2 regions of the Vibrio rhizosphaerae genome follow, and region 1 is predicted to be linked to the other one. Evidence: predicted binding sites of a transcription regulator. Region 1 holds the regulator's gene; the other holds the start of a gene.

What was found. Region 1 encodes CRP, which controls carbon source genes, mostly activating them, when cyclic AMP is high. Its sites were predicted from a motif close to TGTGANNNNNNTCACA; they were not measured.
Region 2: a site for CRP is predicted at 5,144-5,159, ahead of cdd (cytidine deaminase). Genes of this name have one in related genera too.

What each region holds. Positions count from the first base shown of each region.
Region 1 covers NZ_AP024903.1:351,109-359,445, forward strand. Annotated here, with positions in the region: gene OCV37_RS01510 (hypothetical protein) at 189-530, shown strand; gene OCV37_RS01515 (hypothetical protein) at 793-987, opposite strand; gene OCV37_RS01520 (5-methyltetrahydropteroyltriglutamate--homocysteine S-methyltransferase) at 1,305-2,465, shown strand; gene OCV37_RS01525 (aminodeoxychorismate/anthranilate synthase component II) at 2,622-3,200, shown strand; gene OCV37_RS01530 (aspartate aminotransferase family protein) at 3,463-4,674, shown strand; gene astA (arginine N-succinyltransferase) at 4,780-5,802, shown strand; gene OCV37_RS01540 (DUF1338 domain-containing protein) at 5,867-6,661, shown strand; gene crp (cAMP-activated global transcriptional regulator CRP) at 6,735-7,367, opposite strand; gene OCV37_RS01550 (phosphoribulokinase) at 7,638-8,337, opposite strand, start outside.
Region 2 covers NZ_AP024903.1:2,010,246-2,018,582, forward strand. Annotated here, with positions in the region: gene OCV37_RS08550 (restriction endonuclease) at 239-1,180, opposite strand; gene OCV37_RS08555 (hypothetical protein) at 1,294-1,950, opposite strand; gene OCV37_RS08560 (Arm DNA-binding domain-containing protein) at 1,947-2,354, opposite strand; gene sbcB (exodeoxyribonuclease I) at 2,535-3,959, shown strand; gene OCV37_RS08570 (CidA/LrgA family protein) at 4,055-4,420, shown strand; gene OCV37_RS08575 (CidB/LrgB family autolysis modulator) at 4,433-5,122, shown strand; gene cdd (cytidine deaminase) at 5,270-6,157, shown strand; gene purT (formate-dependent phosphoribosylglycinamide formyltransferase) at 6,301-7,476, shown strand; gene OCV37_RS08590 (thiopurine S-methyltransferase) at 7,584-8,228, opposite strand.

The DNA.
Region 1 (8,337 bases):
TTGATAAAAATGGTGATAAAGCTAGCGAATAGTATTGAATTCACTTGATCTTAAAGCAACACAAAATTAGGGTATAGCTCTAAATTAAAGGCTTATTCATGAATGGGTTGGATCCCAGACCACATATAAATATAAATCGATGAGCTGTTTATATCCCCAAAATAATATAAGTATGAATAGGAACAACAATGAAAAAATTAACTTTAAGCAACATCCTGTTGGGCTCTTTGTTATCTTTTACTGCGTTTGCCGGGACCGGAACAGGAACGATTACCCAAGTGATTGTACACCGGGATAATTCAGGTCATGGTGTGGTTATGTTTACCACACAAGGAAATACAGATAAGGCGCCTTGTAGTACTGTGGCAAATGAGTGGGCCTTTTCTCTGAGTAATGAGCTTGGAAAAGCGATGTATTCCTTAGTGCTTTCAGCACAAGCACAAGCAAAACCAGTAGAAGTGAAAGGAATGCATCAATGCAACGATTGGGGGGACAGAGAAACACCACTTTACATTGCTGTACATAATTAAACATGACTGTTATTGAAAAGGGAGATGCGGTGACTTCTCCCGATGTGTTCATTTTTCAATGGCCTGTTCATTCCCGACCATCTGAATCCACGGAACTGCTTTGCGCTTGTTTAGTTGCCACTATGCTTGATTTCAGAATATAAAAGCAGCCGTCTAAACCGTTTTGTGATCTTTGTACCCCGACGGCTGCCTTACTGGTATGGTAACCGGTATAATAGGTTCCTGTGCTATAAGTGAGCGTCAGTGTCTGATTATTTTCTACCTAGTTGCCGCTGTAACTACCAGTGTTAAAAGTGCCGTCCGCATTGAGTGTTACTGCTGTTGAAGAGTAACTTCCGTCACAACCCCAATCAAAGTTAAGAGTGTAGGTGCCTGGTGTTGCTACAGCTGCTGATGCGATACCAGTAAAACCAATGAAGCAAAGTAGTGCGATAGATGAAATAAGTGGCGATTTCATGACAAGCTTCCTTACGTTGTGAGTGTGTATACATCAGTAAAGAATATATTTATTAATGATGATGCATGCTTAAAATATGATTTTGTTTTCATAATTGGGTGCCTGTTATACTTGTTTACCCACAATCTCAGGCTCGTTTTATCTAGGTAATCGTGATTCAGAATGTCATAAAACATTTATCCAGCTCTTATCCAGCTAGTTCAGTTGTTAAATTGACATGAATATTTCTCATGTTTGGTTTGAGTAAATCTCACTTTTCTCATGTAAATAACAGAGTACGCTATGAATATGATTCAATAGCAACTTGAGAAAATATCATGTCTTTATCTGTTCCCCCATTTCGTGCCGATGTGGTCGGCAGTTATCTTCGCCCTCATTATCTTCATGACGCTCGCCGACAATTTGCAGCCGGTCAACTGACTCAGCAGCAGTTGACCGATGTTGAAGATCAAGCCATTACGGAGCTTGTCGCTCGTCAGAAAGCCGCGGGTTTACAGGTGATTACTGACGGTGAATTCCGGCGGAGTTGGTGGCATTTGGATTTTATGTGGGGTATCAATGGCGTGGAGAAATCTGAGATTGAACAAGGTTATCTCTTTGCTCAAATTGAAACCCGTCCGGAAAGTATCCGTTTGACCGGGAAAATCAGTGGTGAACAACATCCTTTTCTGGCGCATTTTCGTTTTCTGATGCAATTTGCAGAACAGGGGATTGTGCCGCGTCTGACGATTCCGGCTCCGGCACAGTTTCTGAAAGAGCTCCAGCGTCCGTGTAACCTGGAGCAGACACAAGCCATCTACCCGAATGAAGCTGATTTACTCGATGATATTGTGCAGACTTATCAAACGTTCATTGAGGAATTATATGCATTGGGCTGTCGTAACTTACAGCTCGACGATTGTACGTGGGGGATGTTAACGGATCCTAAAATTGCGGCCAAAGCCTCGACACCGAAGGAAGCCAGTTGTGGCTGTGGGGATTCTCATGACTTTGACCACGCTCAGAGCATCGCGTCGCTGACGGAGAAGTTATTGCAGGTGAATAACCGTGCACTGGCTAGTGCGCCAGCCGATCTGATTTTGACAACCCATGTCTGTCGCGGCAATTACCGGTCAACTTGGGCGGCATCCGGTGGTTATGCGCCGATTGCGGATGTACTGTTTGCTAAAGAAAATGTTTCGGCATTTTATCTGGAATTTGATACAGACCGTTCCGGGGATTTTTCACCGCTTGCTCTGGTTCCTCAAGATAAGCAGGTCGTTCTCGGTCTGGTTTCCTCGAAAACCGGTGAATTGGAAGATAAAGATGAAGTGATTTCCCGCATTCACGAGGCTGCACAATATGTGCCTCTGGAAAATCTTTGCCTGAGTACACAGTGCGGTTTTGCTTCCACTGAAGAAGGGAATGAACTGACCGATACACAGCAATGGCAGAAGATTGCTTTGGTGAGAGAGGTCGCCGAACAGGTATGGGGATAGCTCAACATGGCATGATATAGTTGCGCTTAAAATAAGTTAGATAAAGGAGTTACCACTCAGTGGTGACTTCTTTATTCATCAGACATTCTTGATTTCTTGCATCTATCCTGCACAATAGCGACCTGATTTTCGGCAGGCGTTTGACGTAGGATCTTCATGTTACTCATTATTGATAATTATGATTCGTTTACTTATAACCTGTATCAGTATTTCTGTGAGCTGGGGGTGGAAGTCAACGTCGTTCGTAATGACCAGATTGATATTGCCGGAATTACCTCACTGAATCCTTCTCATCTGGTGATTTCTCCGGGACCCTGTACGCCCAATGAAGCAGGGATCTCCCTTGATGTCGTCAAGCATTTCGCTGGTCAGCTTCCTTTGTTGGGGGTTTGTCTCGGTCATCAGGCAATTGCACAGGCTTTTGGGGCAAAGGTTGTTCGCGCCAAACAAGTGATGCACGGTAAAGTTTCATCGATTTGCCACAGTGGTCAGGGACTATTTCATGGTTTAAATCATCCGTTAACGGTCACTCGCTATCACTCTTTGGTTGTTGAGCGGCAGAGCTTACCGGACTGTTTTGACATCACCGCCTGGACTGAAACGGATGAAGGCGCTGTCGATGAGATCATGGGATACCAGCATCGGACTTTGCCTATTGATGCGGTGCAGTTTCATCCGGAATCGATAAAAACTGAACAAGGGCATGCGTTGCTGGCGAACTTCTTACGCCGTTGAGCATATGGTTCAGTTGCCTCTCTGATAAAATTAAATAAAAAATCATTTTTATTGCATAATTATACATATAGAATGTGTCGTGACAGAATCATCTGACAAGTATCAAGGTCAATGATATGGTCTATGGGTAGAAATATTGTCCATAGATATTGAGTGAATCGTATCTGTAATGATAGAAATACGGTCAGAATGATCAGATCATCTATACTGGTGAATATTTGGATGAGGTGGTTGTAAGCTCACGAGCGGAGAGGGAGTGTGAATGGCTACACAGAATAATGTTGAACGGGCACAGTTTGATGAGGTGATGGTGCCTTGTTACAGCCCGATGGAAGTGATTCCGGTGAAAGGAAAAGGGTCCCGGTTGTGGGATCAGGCTGATCATGAATATATCGATTTTGCCGGGGGAATCGCAGTGAGTTGTCTGGGGCATTGTCATCCAGCTATGGTTGAAGCCTTAACGGAGCAAGCACAGAAACTTTGGCATTTGAGTAATGTGATGACGAATGAACCGGCATTGCGGTTGGCAAAAAAACTGACTGAGCTGAGTTTTGCCGAGAAAGTTTTTTTTGCCAACTCCGGGGCTGAAGCGAATGAAGCTGCATTGAAGCTGGCACGTCGTTGGGCTGCGGATAATTATGGTCCGGAAAAATCGGAAATCATCGCCTTTAAACAGGGCTTTCATGGCCGGACATTTTTTACCGTCACCGTTGGCGGACAATCGTCTTACTCAGATGGTTTTGGGCCGAAACCTTCGGATGTGGTTCACCTGCCTTATAATGACTTAGCTGCATTTAAAGCTCAGATTTCAGAGCGGACATGCGCGGTGATGATGGAGCCGCTACAGGGCGAAGGGGGCATTATTTCTCCGACAGCGGAATTCATTCAGGCAGTCAGAGCGCTGTGTGATGAACACAATGCATTATTAATTTTTGATGAAGTGCAGACAGGTAACGGTCGGACCGGTGATTTCTATGCCTATCAGGGGACGGGAGTGACACCGGATATTCTCAGTACGGCAAAATCGCTGGGTGGCGGATTTCCGATTGGTGCGATGCTGACGACGACAGCCATTGCATCTCACTTTAAGGTCGGGGTGCATGGCTCAACGTATGGGGGGAATCCACTGGCTTGTGCGGTTGCCGAAGCGGTCGTCAATATCACTTCTCAGCCTGAGGTTCTGCAAGGGGTCAAAGAAAAAGAGCAGCTGTTTCGTGAGGGATTGGAACGGATTAATGGCAAATATCCGATATTCAGTGAGATCCGGGGTAAAGGGTTATTACTCGGTGCTGAGTTGACAGAAGCTTGGCATGGCCGAGCGCGTGATATTCTACAGGCTGCGGGCAAAGCAGGACTACTCGTATTGGTTGCCGGACCGAATGTGGTTCGTTTCACGCCGTCTCTGGTGATTGAGGATGTCGATATTCAGGAAGGCCTGTCACGACTGGAAAAAGCCATCGCATCATTAACTTAGTTTAAAACTTAGTTTTAACTTTAGCTCAGGTTCGTCATGATCCTGAGCTATGCTTATAGTCAGACTGGTTTCATTTCGAACTCAGGTTTTCAGGGAGAGGTATCCATGCTTGTGGTTCGTCCCATAACAATGACTGACTATAATGCGCTCTACCATTGTGCGATAGAATCGGGTTATGGTTTTACCTCATTACCTGTCAATGAAGCGTTGTTGTCTCATCGCATTGAACATTCAGAAGCAAGTTTTGCAAAGTCGGACATTCAGTCACCGACTGATGAAAGTTATCTGATGGTTGGGGTCGATAGTGACAGTGGTCGGATTGCTGGTACGACCGCAATTGAAGCTTACGTCGGCTGGGATACCCCGTCTTACTCTTATCATATCAGTACCATTCTTCATTCTTCCCGACGTTTGGGCGTCAACAAAATCGTGAAATTACTGACACTGGGGAATAACTATACCGGGTGTTCTGAACTCTGTACTCTATTTCTTTTGCCTGAATTTCGCGCCGGTCTTAACGGACGCTTGATGTCAAAATGCCGCTTTCTGATGCTGGCGGAACACCGGGAACGCTTTGCTCAGACAATTATTGCTGAAATGAGAGGGGTGTCTGATGAGCAGGGGAATTCTCCGTTCTGGCAATGGTTGCAGGAACATTTTTTTTCGATCGATTTTTCTTTGGCTGATTATTTGACCGGCTCGGGCCATAAAGGCTTTATCGCTGAACTGATGCCCAAATTACCGATTTATATCAACCTGCTCAGCCCTGAAGCTCAAGCCGTGATAGGGCAGGTGCACGACAAGACCAAACCGGCTTTAAAATTGTTGGAAGAGGAAGGTTTCACCTGTCGTAATTATGTCGATATTTTTGATGCGGGCCCGACGGTTGAATGTGATTTACGCCATATTGAATCGGTGAGGCATTCTGTCTCTGCAACGGTGAAAGTGGCGCAACATCAGAGCCAACAAAAAGTCATACTCAGTAATACTTCATTTGAATTTTTCCGGGCGACGATTGCCGAGGTCGATTTTCATCCGGAATCTGAGACTGTGATCATCACGCCTGAAGTTGCTCAGGCTCTGTTGATTCAGTCTGGTGATCGGGTCCGTTTTCTGATGATTCGTTAATCCGTTGAATCAGGAAACAAGGACGTGATGATAGCCCAAGATAATTGATAAAGAAGGAGGCGCTATGACGCCGAACTCACTGTTTGCCGCCTTATGGCAAGATTATACAACCAGACTTTGCCCATCAGCACAGCGGATTCACCAACTACTTCAGGATAAGAAGCCGCTGAATAATGATCATATTGCGTTACGAACATTTAATGTGTCACCCATAAACCTTGAGGTGATAGCTGCGCCTTTTGTACGACTGGGGTATGTGTCGAAAGGGCACTATCAATTTGAGCAAAAGAAATTAGCGGCGCAGCACTTTGAACATCCGGACTCTCAGTTACCGAAAGTCTTCATCAGTGAGTTAGAAGTTGAACGCTGCTCCGAATCGTTGCAAAAGATCGTGAGAAGTCTGGTTTCTCATGTCCGAGCCGAAATGGTTGCTGATGCTGATTTTCTTTATGGTGGGCGTTTATGGCCGATTTCACTCGAGCAGTATTATCTGTTGGCGGAGGAAAGTGAATACGCCGCTTGGGTGGCAGCACATGGTTATGGCGCCAACCATTTTACGGTGAGCGTCAATCAACTGGCTCGTTTTCATCAGGTTGCGGAGGTGAATGCTTATCTACACCAACAGGGATTTGTGATCAATTCATCCGGAGGCGAAGTGAAGGGCTCGCCCGAGTTATTTCTGGAACAGTCATCGACTATGGCGGACCGGGTTGTGGTTGAATTCGATGAAGCCGAGTTGTTAGTTCCCGGTGGTTTTTATGAATTCGCCAAACGGTATCCGATGGCAAATGGCATCTTATATCCCGGGTTTGTCGAAGCTTCAGCGGATAAGATCTTTGAGAGTACCAACGCGCAGTGATATGTCATGCGTTATTGTCGTAAATAAAAGAGCCATCACAAGGATGGCTCTTTTGTCGGCGCAAGCATAAAAATTATCTTGTACCGTAAACAACAATGGTTTTCCCGTGGGCTGAAATAAGGTTCTGCTCTTCGAGCATTTTCAAGATGCGGCCAACGGTTTCACGAGAACAGCCGACGATCTGGCCGATCTCCTGACGAGTAATTTTGATTTGCATACCGTCTGGATGCGTCATTGCATCGGGTTGTTTTGCCAGATTTAACAGCGTCTGTGCAATACGACCAGTCACATCCAGAAACGCCAGATCACCAACTTTTTGGCTAGTGACTTGCAGGCGGCTTGCCATTTGTCCTGCCAGACGCATCAGAATATCTGGGTTGACCTGAATTAACTGACGGAATTTTTTGAAGGAAATTTCTGCAACTTCGCAGGGAGATTTCGCTCTGACCCAAGCTGTCCGTTCTTGACCTTCTTCGAATAAACCAAGTTCACCGATGAAGTCACCCTGATTGAGATAAGAAAGGATCATTTCTTTTCCTTCTTCATCCTTGATCAGAACAGCAACAGATCCCTTCACGATGTAGTAAAGCGTTTCCGCTTTTTCGCCTGCATGAATCAGCGTACTCTTTGAAGGGTATTTATGTATGTGACAATGTGAAAGAAACCACTCTAATGTTGGATCGGTTTGAGGTTTACCTAGAACCATAATATCTCTCTTCCTCTGCAGGGTATGCTTGCTGCTTTCCATGTTTTCGCAAAGCTTTTGAACTGAACACGTTTAAACTACACATGTCTCGGAACTGAATACTTAGCATAAAAGCACTTGAGAAAGCCTGCAAGTTGTCTTCTGTTTCGGTATCAAATAGTATCCTTTTTCTTACACAATTTCTTGACTTTAATCGTGTCATGACCGTGATTTAGTACGCAAAAACGTGCGCATTATCACGGTATAGGAACTAAAGAGCCCAATTCGTGTCTAGCCAATTTTTCCCGTCTCGATCAACTGCTGGAGAATCGGACGGACAATCAACTCCATCGCAAAGCTCATTTTTCCGCCAGGAACAACAATTGTGTTATGACATGACATAAAAGAGCCATCAATCATTGCCAATAGATAAGGGAAATCAACTTTTTTGATGCCTAGTAAGCGGATGACGACAAAACTTTCATCCAGACTCGGAATCCCTTTTGCACTCAGCGGATTCGATGTATCGACGGTCGGAACTCGCTGAAAGTTAATGTGTGTCCGGGAAAATTGGGGCGTAATGTAATTTAAGTAATCATCCATGGAGCGAACGATCGAATCCATTACTGCTTCTCTGGAATGGCCTCGATCCCGGGTATCCCGGACATATTTTTGAATCCACTCCAGATTGACGATCGGCACCATGCCAATGAGAAAATCAACATGTTGGGACACATTGGTTTCACCGTCAACAACTCCGCCGTGAAGTCCTTCATAAAAGAGGACATTGGTATCATTGGGGAGATCTTGCCAAGGCGTAAATGTTCCCGGCATCTGATTATAGGGAACCGCTTCATCAAATGTATGCAGGTAACGGCGAATTTTTCCCGTGCCGGTACGGCCATATTCCCGGAAAAACTCCTCTAAAGCCGGAAAATCATTTGCTTGGGGGCCGAAATAGCTGATATGGCGGCCCTGTTCTCTGGCTTTA
Region 2 (8,337 bases), 1.7 Mb from region 1:
TTCATTCATCACTTCTTCAAGAACGAAAGCAATCCTTCTCAAACAACATTCTCATATCGGGTTAGAAGCATATCATTGACATCATGGTTTATTACTACCAACGGGATACTCAACGTAACTCGTTTTTGGACATTTCCGAGTTAAAGCATTAACTCTAACTCGTCAGTTTTGGATAAAAATTTCTATGGATTAACGCCGCCATAACCGGTGCGCTGTAAGCGCGAAGTTAATGGCCTTGTTATGCATTCTTACTTAGCAGCTCTTCAATTTTCTCAATTTCATTAACAGAAACAACGTATATATTCGAACCTTCAAGCTCACTATTTAGTTTTGAGAATCTATATTTTGCGTGTTTGGTAAGAGATGCATTGGTAACTAGAACTACTGGATATCCGAGGTTCTTCGCTATTGCCCCAATTTGATTTATTGTTCTTAGCGGTATCAGTTCGGTATCTGTAAACTTAACTTCGACGGCGAATTTTGGTTTTCCATCCTTTCGTACTAAGTAGTCCACACCAATATCAGTTTGTCCTTCGCGTTCGATATTGTCTGCACCATAAATTGATTCGAGCTTCTTGCCTACGAACTCTTCAAGTGCAAATGCTCGCTTAATACGATGCTGAAAAACCTCTTTCTGAGCGACAACTCTTTCTTCTACTTCTTCCTCCCTCTGTTTTTTCGCGCTTGAAAACAGGCTAAAAGAACCTAACAAGGAAACTATCAGTCCGAGTGCTGCAGCCCCCAGTGATAGCCACCGAATTTTCGTTGTCTCTTCCTTTGGCTCATTCGTTGATTGCTCGGGTTGTATAGTTTCTCTTACAGCATCGATGGATTCTACAAGCTCTTTTCGAGAGTCTAGAGGAATAAACTTGTTGGCCAAGAAGGTTTCCTGAACCTGAACAAGAAGTTCATTGACGGTATAAGGGTATTCAATATTGTCTCGTAGCTCTTTCCCTTCGATAAGAGTTTCAATGTCATGAGAATCTATCTGGTGCTTGTTATATACAAGCTCTTGAATAGTGCTTATTAACTCATCATTTATGCCTTCAATTCTTTTTAATTTAATATCTTCTGAGTATTGAGGAACATAGAAAATTGAAAAATAAACAGTTAACAATATACCCACTAGTGAAAACATATGGGATAGATTGTCTTTAATCCAGGTAAAAAATTCCTTCATATATCCTCGGTATTTACTGATGCATAACGCATTATTTATTAAATTGTTAGCAATCCTAGTAATAACTAAAATGTGTTGGCACAGTACATACATTTACAAAAACAAACTTCATACTAGCCAATTCGTAAACTACTTGTAAATTCTTCCACACTAGCAACCTCATCTACCTTACATACAGATAAATTTAAGCTGAGTTCTATAGATTTTCCATATCTATCCAAAAGGCTTACCTTTTCGTACAAGCTTTGTACGTTTTCAATAAAGTTTTGCTCAAAAAAATACCATCCAAGGTTTGGGTCAAAATAAATCCCTTTATTGTCCTTGTTATATAAGGCGGCACACTCATGATCTGGTACTTTTTTACCAGGCCTAATCATCTGAATAGCGTAACTTCCAGAGCCAGAAAACCCCATAAGATATGAACGCTGATTATTGATATCATCCTGGTTTTGAGTAATTAGTTTTGCTTTTTCAGTCTGCTGCATCAGTTCTTTCGCTATGCTACTATCGCTCAAATTTTGCCATGCTTTAATTAACTGTAAAGATGATAAGTTATTTTCTATAACATAATTTAACCATAATTGACTGTAACCAAAACAATACCCTGCATGCTGTTTAAACTCTAAATGTTTTCCCATTACCACTCTCTCCAATCTATAAATTAATGAAGTCGAACGACTTAAAATGTCAGAAGAATACTGAAAAGAGAGTTTAAATTGAAATAACATAAGATACGCAGCAGTATCTATTGAAAATACAGAGTTTTTCACTTGCTAACATTCTTAATAACAGGCAGTTGAATCGCTACTGATTCATACAACACTCGAGTCCCTTCTTTCAGTCTTCTGACTTTGTTCTCAAACCAAAAATCTAAGCAGTTGTTCAATGTAACAAATTCAGTATCTCCAGAGATCGCTATTTCAGGATTTCTTCCCTCTTCTTTCAGCTCCAACATTTGTTTGTGGATTTGCCTTGCTTTTTTGAGACTGATTGCGGGATACTTGCCAATACGAAAGCGTTTATTTTTTCCGTTGAAACGGCAGCGATATTGAAAGGTGATATTCGCTTTGGGTGAGACTTTAGCGATTAGCCCTTCTCCATCATTCAATTCAGGTGGTCCACAATACTCACTGAGTTTGTTGATTGAACTTAGTTGTCTATCCGTTATGCTCATTTTTATACCTTAAAAATTGGACGCAGCGTTCTAAAAAAATGGACGCATTATCAGACGCAAGTGTAAATGTAAAACAGAGAAAATTGCTAAAATTCCTTGAAAAGGATATCACAGTAACATGCTCTAATCGACTGATACATAAGGCTTATATTGAATAACTTTAGTCAACATACAAAAAACATGAACAACCAAGAACAACCGACATTCTTCTTCTTCGATTATGAGACATGGGGCACTCACCCCGCGAAAGATCGTCCCTGTCAGTTTGCCGGGGTCAGAACAGATATGGACTTCAATATCATTGGTGAACCACTGGTGATCTTTTGTAAACCGCCAGCCGATTATCTGCCGGCACCGGAAGCGGCACTCATCACCGGTATTACACCTCAACAAGCCAGTGCCAAAGGTTTGTCAGAGCCCGAGTTTATTCAGCGGATTCATCAGGAACTGTCTCATCCCCATACCACCTGTCTGGGTTATAACAACATCCGCTTTGACGATGAAGTGACACGCTACACCTGTTATCGCAATTTCATTGATCCTTATGCATGGAGCTGGCAAAACGGCAATTCGCGTTGGGATCTGCTCGACGTCGCGCGCGCCTGTCATGCATTACGTCCCGAAGGGGTTGTATGGCCAGAAAACGAAGACGGTAATACCAGCTTTAAACTCGAACATCTTTCCGTTGCCAATGGGATTGAACATACCAATGCCCATGATGCGATGGCCGATGTCTATGCCACCATTGAGTTGGCAAAAGTGATCAAAAATGCCCAGCCGAAACTCTTCGATTATTTCTACTCAATGCGCCATAAGCGTAAACTGAATGCACTGATCGATATTGTCAGTATGACGCCATTGATGCACGTTTCCGGTATGCTCGGCAGCCACTGCCAATATACCAGCTGGGTTGTGCCGCTGGCTTGGCATCCGCAGAACAAAAATGCCGTGATTATGGTCGACTTGGCGAAAGATCCTCAGCCACTGTTTGATCTCAATGCTGACGAAATTCGGCAACGGCTCTACACAAAACGTGATGATTTACAAGAAGATGAGTTACCGATTCCGGTAAAATTGGTTCATCTCAATAAATGCCCGATCCTCGCTCCCGCGAAGACGTTGACAGCAGAAAATGCCCAGACAATCGGCATCGACAGAGACAAATGTTTACATCATTTGTCTCTCATCAAGCAATCTCAGGATATCAGAGAGAAACTGGTACAAGTATTTGGTGAAGAGAAAGAATATCCGACAGATACGGATGTCGATACGATGTTATACCATGACTTTTTCAATCCGGCTGACAAAGCTGCGATGGAAATTATCCGGCAAACATCACCCGAAGCTTTACCGGATTTATCAATCTCTTTCCAAGACGCTCGGATCAAACCCTTGTTGTTTCGCTACCGAGCCAGAAACTGGCCTGAAACCCTTACCCTGCATGAACAACAACAATGGCAGTCCCACTGTCAGGATTATTTTTCCCAGTATCTGGATGATTATATTCTTCGTCTGGAAAATCTGGCGCACGAACATGAGCAGGATCCACATAAAATGCAGATCCTGAAATCAATCTACCATTATGTGCTGAACCTGACATCATAGCGACACTGCTGAATCTCTGCTGATGCAAGTCTTCCGCTCATGGCGATGACATGCATCAGTCAAAAATCAATCATCACTCGATTTCGGAACTCAACATGATTATCTCACTACTCAAATTGGTGGTTTCTTTGGGAGCGATTATGGCCTCCCTATGGCTTGGCACACTCATTCAGGTTTGGCTGCATCTTTCGATTCCGGGGAGCGTACTGGGGATGCTGATTCTATTTATCGCACTGGCCAGCGGTCTGTTACCCGTCTCATGGGTAAAACCCGGAGCCTCTCTGTTCATCCGCTATATGGTTTTTCTCTTTGTACCGATTAGTGTTGGCTTGATGACCCATTTCGATACCCTGATTGAGAATGCGCTGCCAATATTTGCCAGCGCCATCGGTGGAACCGTCATTGTGTTGATCTGTATGGGTTTATTACTCGATCGTATGCTGAAAAAAGAACATCACTGAGGAATATCACGCATGTGGCTTTTGATTACCATTGTTATTTTCTTTGCCGTTCGCTGGTTATGTCAAAAATGTCGAACCCCTTTAGCCAACCCACTACTTATTTGTGTCGCGATAATTATCGCTATTCTGCTCTATTTTAATGTGCCTTATGAAACTTATGCAGCAGACAATCAGTGGGTGAATTTTTTACTCCAACCTGCGGTTGTCGCCCTTGCCTACCCACTCTATGAGCAATTGCCGCAAATTCGGGCCAAATGGCGCATTATCCTGTTTGCCTGTCTCTTTGGGAGTATTATGTCGATGCTGACTACGGCATTGATTGCAGTTTTATTTCATGCCGACACACCACTCATCGCAGCATTACTGGCCAAATCGGTCACCACACCAATCGCTATGGAAATTACCAGTAACCTCGGTGGTGAGCCATCCATTGCAGCGATTCTGGTACTGATTGTCGGGTTATTTGGGGCAATTTTCGCTTATCCGTTCTACCGTTTGCTCCATATCACTCATCCCATCGCGAAAGGGCTAACCATGGGAAGTATCTCTCACGCTCTGGGTACGGCGAGCTGTGTTGAGAATGATCCCCGTGATGCTGCATTTAGTTCACTTGCACTTGTACTCTGTGGCATTATCACGTCTGTACTGGCGCCACTGGCTTACGCATTGGTGCTATGGTTGAGTCCACTGTTGACGATCTAGTGAGTTATCGCCGGCCTTAAATATGACTTTAGTCACAAAATAAATGAAATAAGAATTATAGCAATCATAAAAACAATACTTTGGTCACAACAAATTCACCAAACTGCGTTAGTATAAAATGCCTGATGTGATGAAAGAGATGAACACATGACCCAAGACCGACTCACTGTTCTCAGCCGATTACCTGAAACACTGGCCAGACCGCTCGAAGAGATGATCGTCGATCCGAAATTCTCGGCCACCTTCAACGCACAACAGGTTGAGCATTTGATTCATGTCAGCGGGCTTGATGCCGTAACCCTTGCTCAGCATCTGCTTCCACTGGCTGCTACTTATGCTTATACGCCGGTTTCAGACTTTCAAGTGGGTGCAATCGTCCGGGGTAAATCCGGTGCGCTGTATTTGGGCGCGAATATCGAGTTTTCCGGGGTATCACTCGGACAAACGATCCATGCGGAACAGGCGGCCATTGCCCATGCATGGATGCGTGGTGAAAACAAACTCAGTGACATCATTGTCGACACGCCGCCATGTGGCCATTGCCGTCAGTTTATGAATGAGCTGGCCGGTGTCGAAGCATTACAAGTCACTCTCCCCGGCCAAGCCACTAAAAAATTACTCGACTATCTGCCGGAATCTTTTGGCCCTGTCACAATGGGGATGAAAGTTCGCTTAATGGATCAACAAACACATCACATCCGTGCTGATTTTTCTGATTCACTACAACAGACAGCACTCAACGCATTGAATCAAAGTTACGCACCTTATAGTAAAGCGCTCAGTGGCGTCGCCATTGAACTCTCCAATCAACAAATTTATCTGGGCGCATATGCAGAAAATGCCGCTTTTAATCCGAGCCTCCCTCCACTGCAAGTGGCACTGATACAACTCAGAATGCATGGCGATTCATTTCGTGATATTCAGCGTGTGGTTCTTGCCGAAACTGAAAATGGGACGATCACTCACTTAGACATCACCCGATCAGTTCTGGAAAAAATCGCCCCACAAAGTCAACTGGTATATATTCAGGTATAGTGACTTTAAAACAGATAAGCATCTGATCAATAAAATAAAAATAAGATTCAAGTATAGAAAAACCCAAAAAGCAAACGTTTGCTTTTTGGGTTTTTTTCAGTATGATTGCCGCAGTTTTCAAAATGTGAAGAGGTGATCAGAGAATGTTAGGGACAGCGACAAGTAAAAGTGCAACACGAGTTCTGTTACTGGGCTCCGGAGAGTTAGGTAAAGAAGTCGCAATCGAATGCCAGCGGCTGGGGCTGGAAGTCATTGCTTGTGATCGATATGCCAATGCGCCTGCCATGCAAGTTGCACATCGTTGTCATGTCTTCAACATGTTGGATGGTGACGCGCTACGCCAAGTGATTGAACTCGAAAAACCAGACTACGTCGTCCCTGAAGTCGAAGCGATTGCCACGGCAACTCTGGTTGAATTAGAAAATGAAGGCGTTCATATCGTCCCGTCGGCTAAAGCAACTCAGCTGACAATGAACCGTGAGGGCATTCGTCGTCTCGCCGCTGAAACATTATCGCTCCAGACATCACCTTACCGTTTTGCCGATCACTATGATGACTTCAAAAATGCGGTGACTGAGATCGGCATTCCCTGTGTAGTCAAGCCCGTCATGAGCTCTTCCGGGAAAGGACAAAGTGTTCTCAAAACAGAGCAAGATATCGATAAAGCTTGGCATTACGCACAAGAAGGCGGTCGCTGCGGTGCCGGGAGAGTGATTGTAGAAGGCTTCATTGACTTTGACTATGAAATCACCCAACTTACCGTCAGCGCTGTAGATGGTGTTCATTTCTGTGCCCCCATCGGCCATCGACAGGAAGATGGCGATTATCGTGAATCCTGGCAGCCCCAAGCGATGTCTGAGAATGCCCGGAAAAATGCACAAACCGTTGCGGAAAAGATTGTCACAGCGCTCGGGGGCTACGGTATCTTCGGTGTGGAATTATTCATCAAAGGAGATCAGGTTATTTTTAACGAAGTCTCCCCTCGCCCTCACGATACGGGATTAGTCACTTTAATCTCGCAGAATTTATCTGAATTTGCCTTGCATGTACGTGCATTTACCGGACTGCCAATCCAACAGATTGTGTCTTATCAACCAGCCGCTTCGGTCGCATTGCTCGGTCAAGGGACATCAGATGATGTTCGTTTCGACGGACTGGAGAAAGCACTTCTGATTCCGAATACTCAAGTCCGTCTGTTCGCAAAACCAAATATTGATGGCAGAAGAAGGCTCGGAGTCACGCTCGCGACAGGTGAAAATCCCCAACAGGCGAAAGAAGCTGCATTGGCATGCGCGAATCATATCGTTCTGCATTATTAACGCCTGCCAGTCGAAGATAACTTCATCTGTATAAACGGTTCGCAGGAACGAAAACAGGCCGGAACGTAAACACGTACCGGCCTGCCCTTTTCTGTCAGATACAATACCTAAGCTTCGATCAACCACACTTCATCAGCAAATCGGCTCAACTTTTGTTGTGCAATCTTCGGATGTTCCGGATCGGCTTCTTTACGGCAAAGCAATGTTGTTTTCATCCCCTGAAACAATTGTTGAATCTGGTGATGATCAACACTAAACGGCGGTCCGGCTAATTCTGCCTGTACATAATCAACCGTAATCAAAAGCATCCGCCCACTGGGCTTTAACAGTTCACGTAGCCGTTGTACATATGCCTCTCTCTGAGATGGCATCATCGAAACCAATGCCGCCCGATCATAAATCAGCTCAACAGGCTCAAGTGGTGCGGTAAACACATCTCCCTGATAGAGTTGCAACTCATCAAACTCATAGCACTGATGATATGAATCGATCTGCGTCACTAACGGGGTATAAAAGTGTTCAGAAAAAAACGATCTTACCGCGATCTCACTGAGTTCAACACCCATGACTTTTTCATGTTTGGATGCTAACCAAACGAGATCTTCGCTTTTTCCGCATAAAGGAACAAAAACATGCTCTTCTCTTTGTGGCGACAATGCAGACCAGTACTCTAACAGCAGCGGATTCACATCTGTCATGTGAAAACCAATGCGATTAGAAGCCCACTTTCTATGCCAAAACTCTTTATCCATGAAGTGCTTCTCTAATATAAAAACAACAGCCACTGATCAGTGCTGAAACAGCCCTGTTTATCAGTGGCAAAAAACTAGAGATCGAAAAATAACTCACGTTCATGAAAGC